2 regions of the Acidovorax sp. LjRoot194 genome follow, and region 1 is predicted to be linked to the other one. Evidence: riboswitches for the same ligand, from Rfam matches in the RefSeq annotation. Region 1 holds a riboswitch; the other holds the start of a gene.
What was found. Region 1 has a riboswitch for glycine ahead of gcvT (glycine cleavage system aminomethyltransferase GcvT). Riboswitches for the same ligand answer to the same signal wherever they lie in the genome.
Positions count from the first base shown of each region.

Region 2: linked by a shared signal. The riboswitch ahead of ACSQ3N_RS23720 (D-amino acid dehydrogenase) and the one ahead of gcvT (glycine cleavage system aminomethyltransferase GcvT) in region 1 are both predicted to bind glycine.

Region 1 is NZ_CAXUQB020000001.1:2,589,051-2,594,651, forward strand. Features, by position in the region: gene gcvP (aminomethyl-transferring glycine dehydrogenase) at 1-798, opposite strand, end outside; gene gcvH (glycine cleavage system protein GcvH) at 873-1,247, opposite strand; gene gcvT (glycine cleavage system aminomethyltransferase GcvT) at 1,353-2,495, opposite strand; glycine riboswitch at 2,551-2,686, opposite strand; glycine riboswitch at 2,700-2,790, opposite strand; gene ACSQ3N_RS11620 (TRAP transporter large permease) at 2,832-4,127, opposite strand; gene ACSQ3N_RS11625 (TRAP transporter small permease) at 4,124-4,636, opposite strand; gene ACSQ3N_RS11630 (TRAP transporter substrate-binding protein) at 4,754-5,601, opposite strand, start outside.
Region 2 is NZ_CAXUQB020000001.1:5,243,222-5,248,822, reverse strand. Features, by position in the region: gene ACSQ3N_RS23735 (rhodanese-like domain-containing protein) at 1-305, opposite strand, end outside; gene ACSQ3N_RS23730 (sulfite oxidase) at 540-1,760, shown strand; gene ACSQ3N_RS23725 (c-type cytochrome) at 1,757-2,173, shown strand; gene ACSQ3N_RS23720 (D-amino acid dehydrogenase) at 2,276-3,592, opposite strand; glycine riboswitch at 3,686-3,806, opposite strand; gene ACSQ3N_RS23715 (CMD domain-containing protein) at 3,996-5,198, opposite strand; gene ACSQ3N_RS23710 (NAD(P)-binding domain-containing protein) at 5,247-5,601, opposite strand, start outside.

The sequences.
Region 1 (5,601 bases):
GCCGGGCGGCGTGATGAGCGTCAGCGCCAGCAGGTCGGCGGCCACAATGAAGGCGGCCTGCTTGGCGTGGGCTTTTTCCACATCGGCTCGCAGGTCTTCGATGCGGCCGCTGGTGGCGGGGTACTGGGCCAGCACGGCGAAGTAGTCGCCGGCCAGCAGGTCGTTCCATTCCTCGGCTGAGTTGGCCAGGCGCACTTCCAGGCCCAGGGGCTTGGCGCGGGTCTGGATGACTTCGATGGTCTGAGGGTGCGCGTCGCCCGCCACCACGAAGACATTGCTCTTGGATTTGACTGAGCGCCTGGCCAGGGTCATGGCCTCGGCGGCGGCGGTGGCTTCGTCCAGCATGGATGCGTTGGCAATGGGCATGCCGGTCAGGTCGCACACCATGGTCTGGAAGTTGACCAAGGCCTCCATACGGCCTTGCGAGATCTCGGCCTGGTAGGGCGTGTAGGCGGTGTACCAGGCGGGGTTCTCCAGAATGTTGCGCAGGATGACGCCCGGCGTGTGCGTGCCGTAGTAGCCCTGGCCGATGAAGCTGCGCAGGACCTTGTTCTTGCCCGCAATCGCCTTGAGCTCGGCCAGCGCTGCCGCTTCGGTGACGGGCAGGGGCAGGTCCATGGGCGTGGTGCGCGCGATGGAGCGCGGCACGATGCTTTCGATGAGGGCGCTGCGCGAGGCCTCGCCGATCACCGACAGCATGTGGGTTTCATCCGCAGCGTCGATGCCGATGTGGCGGGGCAGGAATTCGGTGGCGTTCTCGAGCGCGGCGAGGGAGGGCAGGGGGGCTTGGGAGGTCATCGGCGGCGGCGGCAAGGGCGGGGACACATGGCCCGGCAGGTGGCTGCCGGGCCGCGAAGGGAGGGGCAGTCCGATCAGGCGTTCTTGGCGAACTCGGCGTAGGCCGGCTCGTCCATGAGCGCGTCGAACTGCGTCATGTCGGTCACGTGGACCTTGAAGAACCAGCCAGCGCCCATCGGGTCGCTGTTGGCCAGGGACGGGTCGGCGCGCAGCGCCTCGTTCACTTCGACGATCTCGCCGGTGACGGGCATGTACACGTCGGCCGCGGCCTTGACGGACTCGACCACGCCGGCCACTTCACCCTGGGTGAAGGTGGTGCCGACGGCGGGCAGGTCCACGAACACCACGTCGCCCAGCGCGTCCTGCGCATGCAGCGTGATGCCGACGGTGGCGGCTTCGTGGTCAGAGATGTCGATCCACTCGTGGTCCTTGGAATACTTGACAGTCATGGGGGCTCCAGAAAAAGGGTTGTCTAAAAAAGTGCCGATGCCAGCTGCCACTGTAGCCGGGCTGGGGCGCAGGCGATGCAATGCGCGGCAAACGAATGCGGTGGTTCAGCCGCGGTAGTAGCGCGCGGGGGTGAAAGGCATGGCACGCACCTCCATCGGCACGGCCTTGCCGCGCACGATGGCGTTCAAGCGCGTGCCGATGGCCGCGAATTCAGGGACGACGTAGCCCATGGCCACGGGCTCGTTCACCGTGGGGCCGAGCAGGCCGCTCGTGACTTCGCCGATCTTCTGGCCGTCGGTACTCTGCAGTTCGGTGTGCTCGCGCACGGGCACGCGTTCCAGCGCCACGAGGCCGACGCGCTTGCGTTGCAGGGTGGCGGGGTTGTCGATCTGCGCGAGGATCTTGTCCGCGCCCGGAAAGCCCCCCGCCCGTGCGCCGCCGGTGCGGCGCACCTTCTGGATGGCCCAGTTCAGGGCCGCTTCGGGCGGGGTGGTGGTGGTGTCGATGTCGTTGCCGTACAGGCACAGGCCCGCTTCCAGGCGCAGCGAGTTGCGCGCGCCCAGGCCGATGGGTTTGACTTCGGGCTGGGCCAGCAGTGCGCGCGCCAGGGTGTCGGCCTGGGCTGCGGGCACCGAGATTTCAAAGCCGTCTTCGCCGGTGTAGCCGCTGCGGGTGACGAAGCAGTCGCAGCCCGCAATGTCGAACGCGCCGCCGGTCATGAACACCAGCTGGTCCACACCCGGCGCCAGGCGGGCGAGGGCGGTGACCGCCTGCGGGCCTTGCAGCGCCAGCAGCGCATGGTCGGGCATGGGCACCACCTGGCAGCGCTGGCCGATGCGGGCCTCTATGTGGGCGATGTCGCCCACCTTGCAGGCGCCGTTGACGATGACGAACAGGGTGGGCTCGCCTTCGACCGTGCCCTGGTTGAAGAACATCAGGTCGTCGATGACCGTGCCCTCATCGGTCAGCAGCAGGCCGTAGCGCTGCTTGCCCACGGGCAGGTCGATCACATCGACCGGCATCAGGGTTTCGAAGGCGGCCGCAGCGTCCGGGCCGACGAGCTTGAGCTGGCCCATGTGGGAGACATCGAACAGCCCCGCTGCGGTGCGGGTGTGCAGGTGCTCGGCCATGAGGCCGGCCGGGTACTGCACGGGCATGGAATAGCCGGCGAACGGCACCATGCGGGCGCCCAGCTCGATGTGCAGTGCGTTCAGGGGCGTGGTGAGCAGGGGAGCGGTGGCTGACATGGCGGGCTTCTCAGGACAAGGCAAATGAAAGCCGCAGCCTGTACCAGGCCACGGTATTTGCCCTGCTGTCCGCTTTACCTGAGAGATTCACCGCAGCGCCCTGGCTGGCCGTGCGGCTTGCTCCTTCGGTGGATGGGTGCCGCGGTGGGTATGGTGTGCCCGGCGGTCCATCTCTCTCCAGCAAGGAAACGCCCGCATCACTGCGGGCGGTTGCCAGTCCTTTTGCCTGAGCGTTCGGGTTGTCCCTGCGCCTTCGGCGGCCCCCGCGAAGGGGGCTCTCTCCTGACGGGCGCCAGTATATCCGCTGGCGCGTGGCACCCCCGCTGGAAAGCCCCGCTACTTGATGAACCCCCACACCTTCGGCAGCCAGGTGGACAGTTGCGGGATGAAGGTCAGCATCACCAGCACCACGCCATGCGCCCACAGGAAGGGCACCAGCTCGCGCACCAGTTGCGACATCGGCACGCGCGAGACGTTGCAGGTGACGAAGAGTAGCCCTCCGACCGGAGGCGTGATCATCCCGAGCGTGAGGTTGTAGATCACGATCATCGCAAAGTGCACCGGGTCCACGCCCAGCTTCACTGCCACGGGCGCGAGGATGGGCGCAAGCACCATCACCCCCGGCAGCGGCTCGATGAAGATGCCGAACAGCAGCAGGAAGATGTTGACGATGATGAGGAACATCCAGGGCGACAGGTTCATGCTGATGAGCCACTCGGCCATCTGCTGCGGAATGCCCTCGATGGTCAAAATCCACGCGAATGCGGCCGACAGCCCGATGATGATCAGCACCGACGCCGACAGCAGGGCCGAGCGCGCGAGGATGTCAGGCAGCGCCTTCCACTGCAGCGTGCGGTAGACGAACTTGCCGCACACCAGCGCGTAGAACACGGCCACGACCGAGGCCTCGGTGGGCGTGAACCAGCCCGCGCGCATGCCGCCCAGGATCACCACGGGCAGCAAGATGGCGGGCAGCGCCTTCCAGGTGGTGGTCAGGATCTCGGCCATGGGCGGCATCTTGCCGTCGCCCTTGTAGTTGCGCTTCTTCGACACATGGAAGTTCACGATGCACATGGCCACCGCGATCAGCAGGCCCGGCAGCAGGCCGGCCACGAACAGCGCACCCACCGACACCGTTTCATCCTGCAGCGCATAGATGATCATGATGATGGACGGCGGAATGATGGGCCCCACGATGGCAGTGGACGCGGTGAGCGCCGCTGCATACGAACGGTCGTAGCCCGCCCTGTCCATCATGCGGATCAGCATCGAGCCCGGGCCGGCCGCATCGGCCAGCGCCGAGCCCGAGATGCCCGAAAAGAACGTCAGCGACACCACGTTGGTGTAGCCCAGCCCGCCACGCTTGTGGCCCACAAACTGGCCTGCGAAGCGCAGCAGTACCTCGGTCAACGACCCGCCGCTCATGAGCTCGGCCGCCAGAATGAAGAACGGTACGGCCATCAGCGGAAAGCTGTCGATGCCGGTGAAGGTCTCCTTGAGCAGCACCATCAGCGGGTAGCTCTCGGCCAGGATCAGCGTGGCCGCGGTGGCCAGGCCCAGGGCAAACGCCACCGGCACGCCGATGGCCAGGAACAGGCAGGCCGAAACGATGAGGATGATGGACGCGCTCATAGGGAGGCACTCGCATTAGCGTCGAAGTGCTCATCGGCCGCGAAGGTGCGGTCGAGCACATAGCCACGCACGACGAACGCAAAGTGCACGATGAGCAACACCCCGCCGATCAGCATGGCGCTGTAGATGTAGGCGAAGGGCACCTGCGTCACGGCCGTCATCTGGAACATGGTGCGCTGCATGTACAGCCAGCCGTACCAGACCATGAAGCCGAAGAAAGCGAACAGCAGCGCGGCCACCACCGCGCGGATGGCAATGCCGCCGGCGCGGGGCAGGGCGTCCTGCAGGTTCTCCACCGCAATGTGGCCGCCGTAGCGCAGCACCGGGCCCGCGCCCAGGAAGGTCAGCCAGATCATCATGTGGCGCGAGACCTCTTCAGCCCACTCCAGCGAGTTGTGGGTTACGTAGCGCATGACCACGTTGGTGAAGATGATGATCGACATGGCCGCCAGCAGCAGGATCAGCGCCCAGCGGTTGGCGGCAAGGAAATAGCGTTCGAAGGCTTTCACGGTGTTGTTCTCGGTTCTGGCTGAAAGCGAAAAAAAACCGTTCGGGCTGAGCTTGTCGAAGCCTTGCGCGGCGCTTCGACAGGCTCAGCGTGAACGGTTGGAGTTTGTCTGCTCGGGTTAACGAACGTCCTGGATCTTCTTGATGTTGTCGGCCCCGAACTCCTTGGCATAGCCCACATACGCCGGCTTGAGCGCTTCGCGGAAGGCTGCGCCGTCCACCGTCTTCGTGACCTTCATGCCTTGCGATTCAAGCAGCGCTATGCCGTTGTTCTCATCGTCGTTGACCTTCTTGCGCTGCGCCACCGAAGCGCTCTTGGCGGCGTCGGTGAAGACCTTCTTGTCGGCATCGTTGAGCTTGTTCCACACCTTGGGCGAGAGCAGCAGAAGCGCGGGCGAGTACACGTGGCCGGTCAGCGACAGGTGCTTTTGCACCTGCGAGAACTTGGCCGACAGGATCACCGGGATAGGGTTCTCCTGGCCGTCCACCGTGCCCTGCTGCATGGCACCGAACAGCTCGGGGAAGGCCATGGGCGTGGGCAGGATGCCGAAGGTGCGGTAGCCGTCCATGTGCACCTTGTTCTCCATGGTGCGCATCTTCAGGCCCTTGGCGTCCTCGGGCTTGACGATGTCGCGCTTGCTGTTGGTCATGTGGCGAAAGCCGTTTTCGGTCCAGGCCAGCGCGATGATGCCCTTGCTCGGGAACTTGGTCAGGATGTCCTGGCCGATGGGGCCGTCCATCACCTTGCGTGCATGGTCGTAATCGCGGAACAGGAACGGAATGTCCACGATCTTCACTTCGGGCACGAAGTTGCCCACAGGGCCGGTGGAGGTGTTCACCAGGTCCTGCGTGCCGAGCTGGATGGCCTCGATCTGCTCGCGCTCGCCGCCCAGCGCCGAGTTGGGAAAGTACTGGCACTTGTAGCGCCCCTGCGTGCCTTTTTCGACTTCATCGCAGAACACCTTGG
Region 2 (5,601 bases), 2.7 Mb from region 1:
TAGCCGCGCTGCAGGGCCGACGCAGCCACCTGGGGCGGCCCGATGAAGATGTCGAAGCCTGCACTGCGCGTGGCGCGCATCACGTCGGACAGGTCTTCGCTGGTGGTCACCGTGACGGCCTGGCCGGCGGCCTTGGCCAGCCCGGTTTCGGCCGCGCTGCGCAGAATGGAGTGCGCCGCCTTCTTAGCGGTGGGCTCCACCGCGACCAGCGCCGTGAGCTGCGCCTGCGCATGAAATGCCGCGCCAGCCAGCAGCGCCACCCCCAGCCTCATTCCGATGTCGATGCAAGTCCTGTAGCGGTTCATGCCGGCCCCCTTCTGTGTTCAGCCGAATATGCCGCAGACCCTTTACGGATGCACGAATGTTTCCATATGCTTATTACTATTACATCTTTTGACAATGATGAAGGCGTCTGAGGTGGGTGTGTGGCGCACAGAATGCGGCAACTATTGCTGAGCAGAGCGCCGGGAGCTTGATGCACCGCGCCAGGCATGTAGCTGTTTGTGTTGATTGGTTTACAACTTTCCGGAGATTGACCCATGAAAGAATCGATGACTCTTCCGCGCCGACACCTGCTGGCCGGAAGCGCCGCCGCATTGAGCGCCATCGGCCTGGCCGGCTTCAGCGGCCGCGCTGCAGCCCAGGCCGCAGCAGCAACTGCTGCCGCCGCCAAGCCGCTGCCTGCATACGCGGGGTGGAAGACCTCCGACGCGCTCATCGTGCACAGCAGCAGCACGCTGGAGACCAAGCGCTCCGCGTTCGGCACCAGCGTCATCACGCCATCGAACCAGCTGTACGTGCGCAACAACCTGCCGGCGCCCGACGCAGCCATCCTGAACGACCGCGACGCGTGGACCGTGGCCATCGAGGGCGTGAAGAACCCGCGCAGCCTCACGCTGGCCGAGCTCAAGACTTTGGGTGTGGAAACCGTCGCCACCGTGCTGCAGTGTTCGGGCAACGGGCGCGGCTTCTTCCCCAGCAAGCCCAGCGGCACGCCCTGGGCCGTGGGCGCGGCGGGCTGCGTGGTGTGGAGCGGCGTGCCGCTGCGCAATGTGGTGGCGGCCCTGGGCGGGCTGGCCGATGGCGCGGTGTACCTGACCGGCACGGGCGGCGAGAAGCTGCCTGAGGGCGTGGACCCGCTGTCCGTGCTGGTGGAGCGCTCGGTGCCCGTCAAGGCCACCGACGATGCACTGCTGGCCTGGGAGATGAATGGCGAGCCCATCTCGCTGGCCCACGGCGGCCCGCTGCGGCTGGTGGTGCCGGGCTACCAGGGCGTGAACAACATCAAGTACGTCAAGCGCGTGGCGTTCACCAGCGCGCAGTCGCAGGCACGCATCATGTCGCACGGCTACCGCATGTCGCCCCCCGGCACCAAGGCCGCGCCCGACCAGCCCTCGGTGTGGGAGATGGGTGTGAAGTCCTGGATCAACGGCCCGCTGCCCGAGAAGGGCACGCTCAAGGCCGGCCTGGTGCAGGTGCACGGCGTGGCCTTTGGCGGCACGCAGGCCGTCAAGGGCGTGGAGGTGTCGGTGGACGGCGGCAAGACCTGGCAGGCCGCACGCCTCATCGGCCCCGACCTGGGCAAGTTCGCCTGGCGCCAGTTCGTGCTGCCCGTGCAACTGGGCGCGGGCACCCATGTACTGGCCAGCCGCGCCACCGACATGGCAGGCACGGTGCAGGGTGAGCAGCGTGACGAGAACGTCGGCGGCTACAACAACGCCAGCTGGCGCGACCACGCCGTGACGATCACGGCAGCATGAAAAAGCTCCCCCCTGAGGCGCTGCGCGCCTTCCCCCCTGGAGGGAGACGCCACCGGTGGACTGGCGCAGCCAGATCCACGGCGGCACTGGCTTTGGGGCGCGACCTCGCATTGGCATTGCTGTTGCTGTCGACAGGCACCAGCTGGGCCGCCGATGCCGCCGAGCTGGCGCGCGGCAAAGAGCTGTTCACCAAGATCCAGCCCGCCTGCGCCGTGTGCCACACGCTGCAGGCCGCCGGTGCCGAAGGCCAGGTGGGCCCCGTGCTCGACGAGCTCAAGCCCGATGCGCCGCGCGTGCTGCGGGCATTGAAGGCGGGCATCGGCGTGATGCCGTCGTATGCCGAGCGCATGAGCGAGAAGGACATGAAGGCCGTGGCGAGCTTTGTGGCGCATGCCACCGGGGCTGCCAAGTAGACGAGGTACGGCGGCATTCGGTTGTAGCCCTCAGTGCTTTTTCATGGCCGTACAGGACTGCCGCGCGGCCTCAACGGGCCGCGCGCCGTGGTCATTCTGTGCTCAGGCCGTGGTGCGCGTCGGCAGCAGCGCCGCAGGGCGCGGGCTGCGCTCCAGGCCTTGAAAGTCGAAGTCCACCTGCGGCACCCGCCCACTCACGATGTCGGCCAGCGCCTGGCCTGAGCCGCAGGCGTGCGTCCAGCCCAGCGTGCCGTGGCCGGTGTTGAGAAACAGGTTGGCGAGTTTCGTCTTGCCGATCAGCGGTACGTTGCTCGGCGTGGCGGGGCGCAGGCCGGTCCAGAACTGCGCCTGGCTGGCGTCGCCCGCGCCGGGGAAGAGCTGCTCCACGCGGCGCACGATGGCGTCGCAGCGCACTGGGTTCAGGTGGCGGTCGTAGCCGTTCAATTCCGCCGTGCCTGCGATGCGCAGCCGGTCGCCCTGCGCGCTGGTGTAGCGCGAGAACACGAGCTTGAACTCGTCGTCCGTCAGGCTCACCTGGTGGGCCTTGGCCGCATCCTTCACCGGCATGGTCACCGAATAGCCCTTGGCCGGGTAGATCGGCAGGCGGATGCCCAGCGGCTGCGCCAGCAGCGGGCTGAACGAGCCCATGGCCAGCACAAAGGCATCGCCCTGCACGCGCTCGAAGCGGCCTTCGGGCGTGGTCACCTCCACATGGTCGATGCGCCCCCCGGCCTCGCGCAGCGCGGTGATGTGGTGGCCCAGCCGGAACTGCACGCCCGCCGCCTCGCAGAGGGCGGCCAGCGCGCGCGTGAACTGGTTCGCGTCGCCCGATTCATCCTCGGCGGTGAAGGTGGCGCCCGCGAGCTGTGGGCGGATATGGGCCAGGGCCGGCTCGATGCGCACGGCCTCGTCGGCGCTGATGACCTGGCGCTCGCAGCCCAGGGCGCGCATCTGCTCGGCGGGGGCCAGGGCGCCGTCGAACTCCTTGGCATTGGTATAGAAGTGCAGGATGCCCTGCGTGCGCTGGTCGTACTGGAGTCCGGTGGCCGCGCGCAGCTGCTGCAGCACGCTGCGGCTGTAGGTGCCCAGGCTCACGATCTGCTCGATGTTGTGGCGCGTGCGCGCCGGCGTGCAGTTGCGCAGAAAGGCCAGGCCCCAGAGCCACTGGCGCATGTCGGCGCGCAGGCGGAACAGCAGCGGCGCGTCTTCCTGGCCCAGCCACTGCAGCACCTTGAGCGGTGCGCTCGGGTTGGCCCAGGGCTCGGCGTGGCTCACCGAGATCTGCCCGCCGTTGGCAAAGCTGGTCTCGGCGCCGGGCGCGCCCTGGCGGTCGATGACGGTCACGTCGTGGCCGAGTTGCGAGAGGAAGTAAGCCGAAGTCACGCCGAGCAAGCCGGCGCCAAGAACGATCACGCGCATGGTTCAGAACCTTTTGAAGGTCTACCGCCTGCCAGGCGTGCGCTACCAGCTATGAATTCAATAGCAATGCAGCTGGCGCACGTCTGCCAGGCTGCCGCTCCCCCTGTCCTTGGTACCTGAGAGATTCACCGCCGCGCCCACATGGCGTGCGGTTTGCTCCTTCGGTGCGCCACCACGCCGATAAGGGGTGGGGCGGCTCTCCAGACGGCTTTGATGAATGGGCAGTACGGGACCTGAGCGTGTATGGGAGTTTGCGCCTTCGGTGCAGCAGCGGGTGGTGCCCGCCGTGCTCTCCTGCTGGGCGGATTCTAGGGGCGGCCCCGCGCACATGGCCGGGCCGCGAGCGCTAATGCACCGCAACGTTTGCTGATGCAACGGACCGCTGAAGCCGGCCCGAAGCGGTTCAGGCGCCCTGCGGGAAGACGGCCTCGCCCAGGTTGAGCATGAGGCGGTTGGCCCAGGCGAACAGGGCGCTCGCGTGCAGCGCGTCCAGGATATCCAGGTCCGACAGGCCCGCCGCGCGCAGCGGCTGCAGGTGCTGCGCACTGAAACTGCCGGGGCTGCGCGTCAGCGCCAGCGCGGCCTGCACGATGGCGCGCTCGCGGGCGTTGGTGCCCGCCTGGTCGGGGTCGGCAAAGATCTGCGCCATCACGTCGTTGCGCCGCGCCAGCTGCTCGAAGCGCTGGGCGTGCACCGAGGCGCAGTACACGCAGCCGTTGGCGCGAGACACCGCCGTGCTGGCGACCTCGCGCTCGGCGCGGGAGAGGCCGCCGGGCGCGTACATGATGGCGTTGAAGGCCTGCGAGCGCTCCGACAGCACACGGGCTTGGTGCACCAGCAGCAGGTAAAAATCCGAGCTGCGCGCCTTGGGGTGGCTCAGGTCCAGCACCGCCTGCTGCTCGGGCGTGGCGGTGGCGGGGTCCACCACCTCCAGCCACGAGGCCCAGCCCAGCGTCTCGCTGGTGTAGCCGTTCAGGCGCAGCGGTTCGCCGGGGGCGGGCAGGTTGGCAGGGTGCACGAAGGGCGCGGCCTCGGCGGTGTCCGGTGCGGGCGGCGCATCGCCTTCGCCACCCAGCGCGTCCAGCGCCGCCAAGCCCGCCACCAAGCGCAGCTGGTACGTCACGAAACCGATGAGCTGCGCCAGCAGCACCGTGTCCGCCACCGACAGGCCGGCGGCGGGCAGGGCCAGCAGGGCGGCGCGGTCGCTGCGGTCCGGGTGGGTGGCGAGCGTGCGGGTGAACTGGGCCACCGCCTGCAGGCGCGCATCGGTGGGCGTGCTGCCGGGGTGTTGCAGCAATTCCTGCAGCGGCTGCGAGAGCACGGTATGGGCGGTGCTTTTGAGCACCTGGTCGCGGTAATGCGCTGCCAGCACGGGCATGCCGCTGGCCTCGGCGATATCGCTGGCCACCCACAGGCGCTCGGTGTGGGTCAGCGTGCCGGACAGGTCGGCGCTGAACAGGGCGTCGTAGCAGCCCTGCGTGGCCACGGCCACCTTGTCGCGCGCGTGGCGCGTGGCGAACGCGGGCCGCTCGGGCGTGAGGGCGAGCAGGGTGTCGATGGTGTCTTCGCTGGACGTGGTGGCAGTGGTGTCAGGGATGGTGGTCATGGGGTGTGCAATCCAGAAGAGGAGGCCGCGCGCAGGCGGCCGGGCGCGTCAGGCGCGGTCGGGTTGGGGCAGGGGCTGGGCGTTCGGCGAGACGTGGGGCTGGGTCTGCAGCTGCTCGACGCGCTGCGCCGTATCAGCCGCCGTCCATTCGTCGCCCACCAGTTCGGGCTCGGCATAGGCCTGCAGGTTGGCAAAGTGCTGCTCGACGTCTTCGCGGTAGAACAGGCTGGCCAGCCCTTGGGCCAGCCGCCGCGCGCCATCGCTGATGGCCGGTATGTCGCCCGACACCGTGCCGTGCGACAGCGCTGCGGGGTAGCAAAAGCAGTGGATGCGTTCCAGGCCCGGGCAGCTGCCGGGGGTCTTTGGCTGGAACTCGAACACCGGGCCCAGGTCGGGCGAGTCG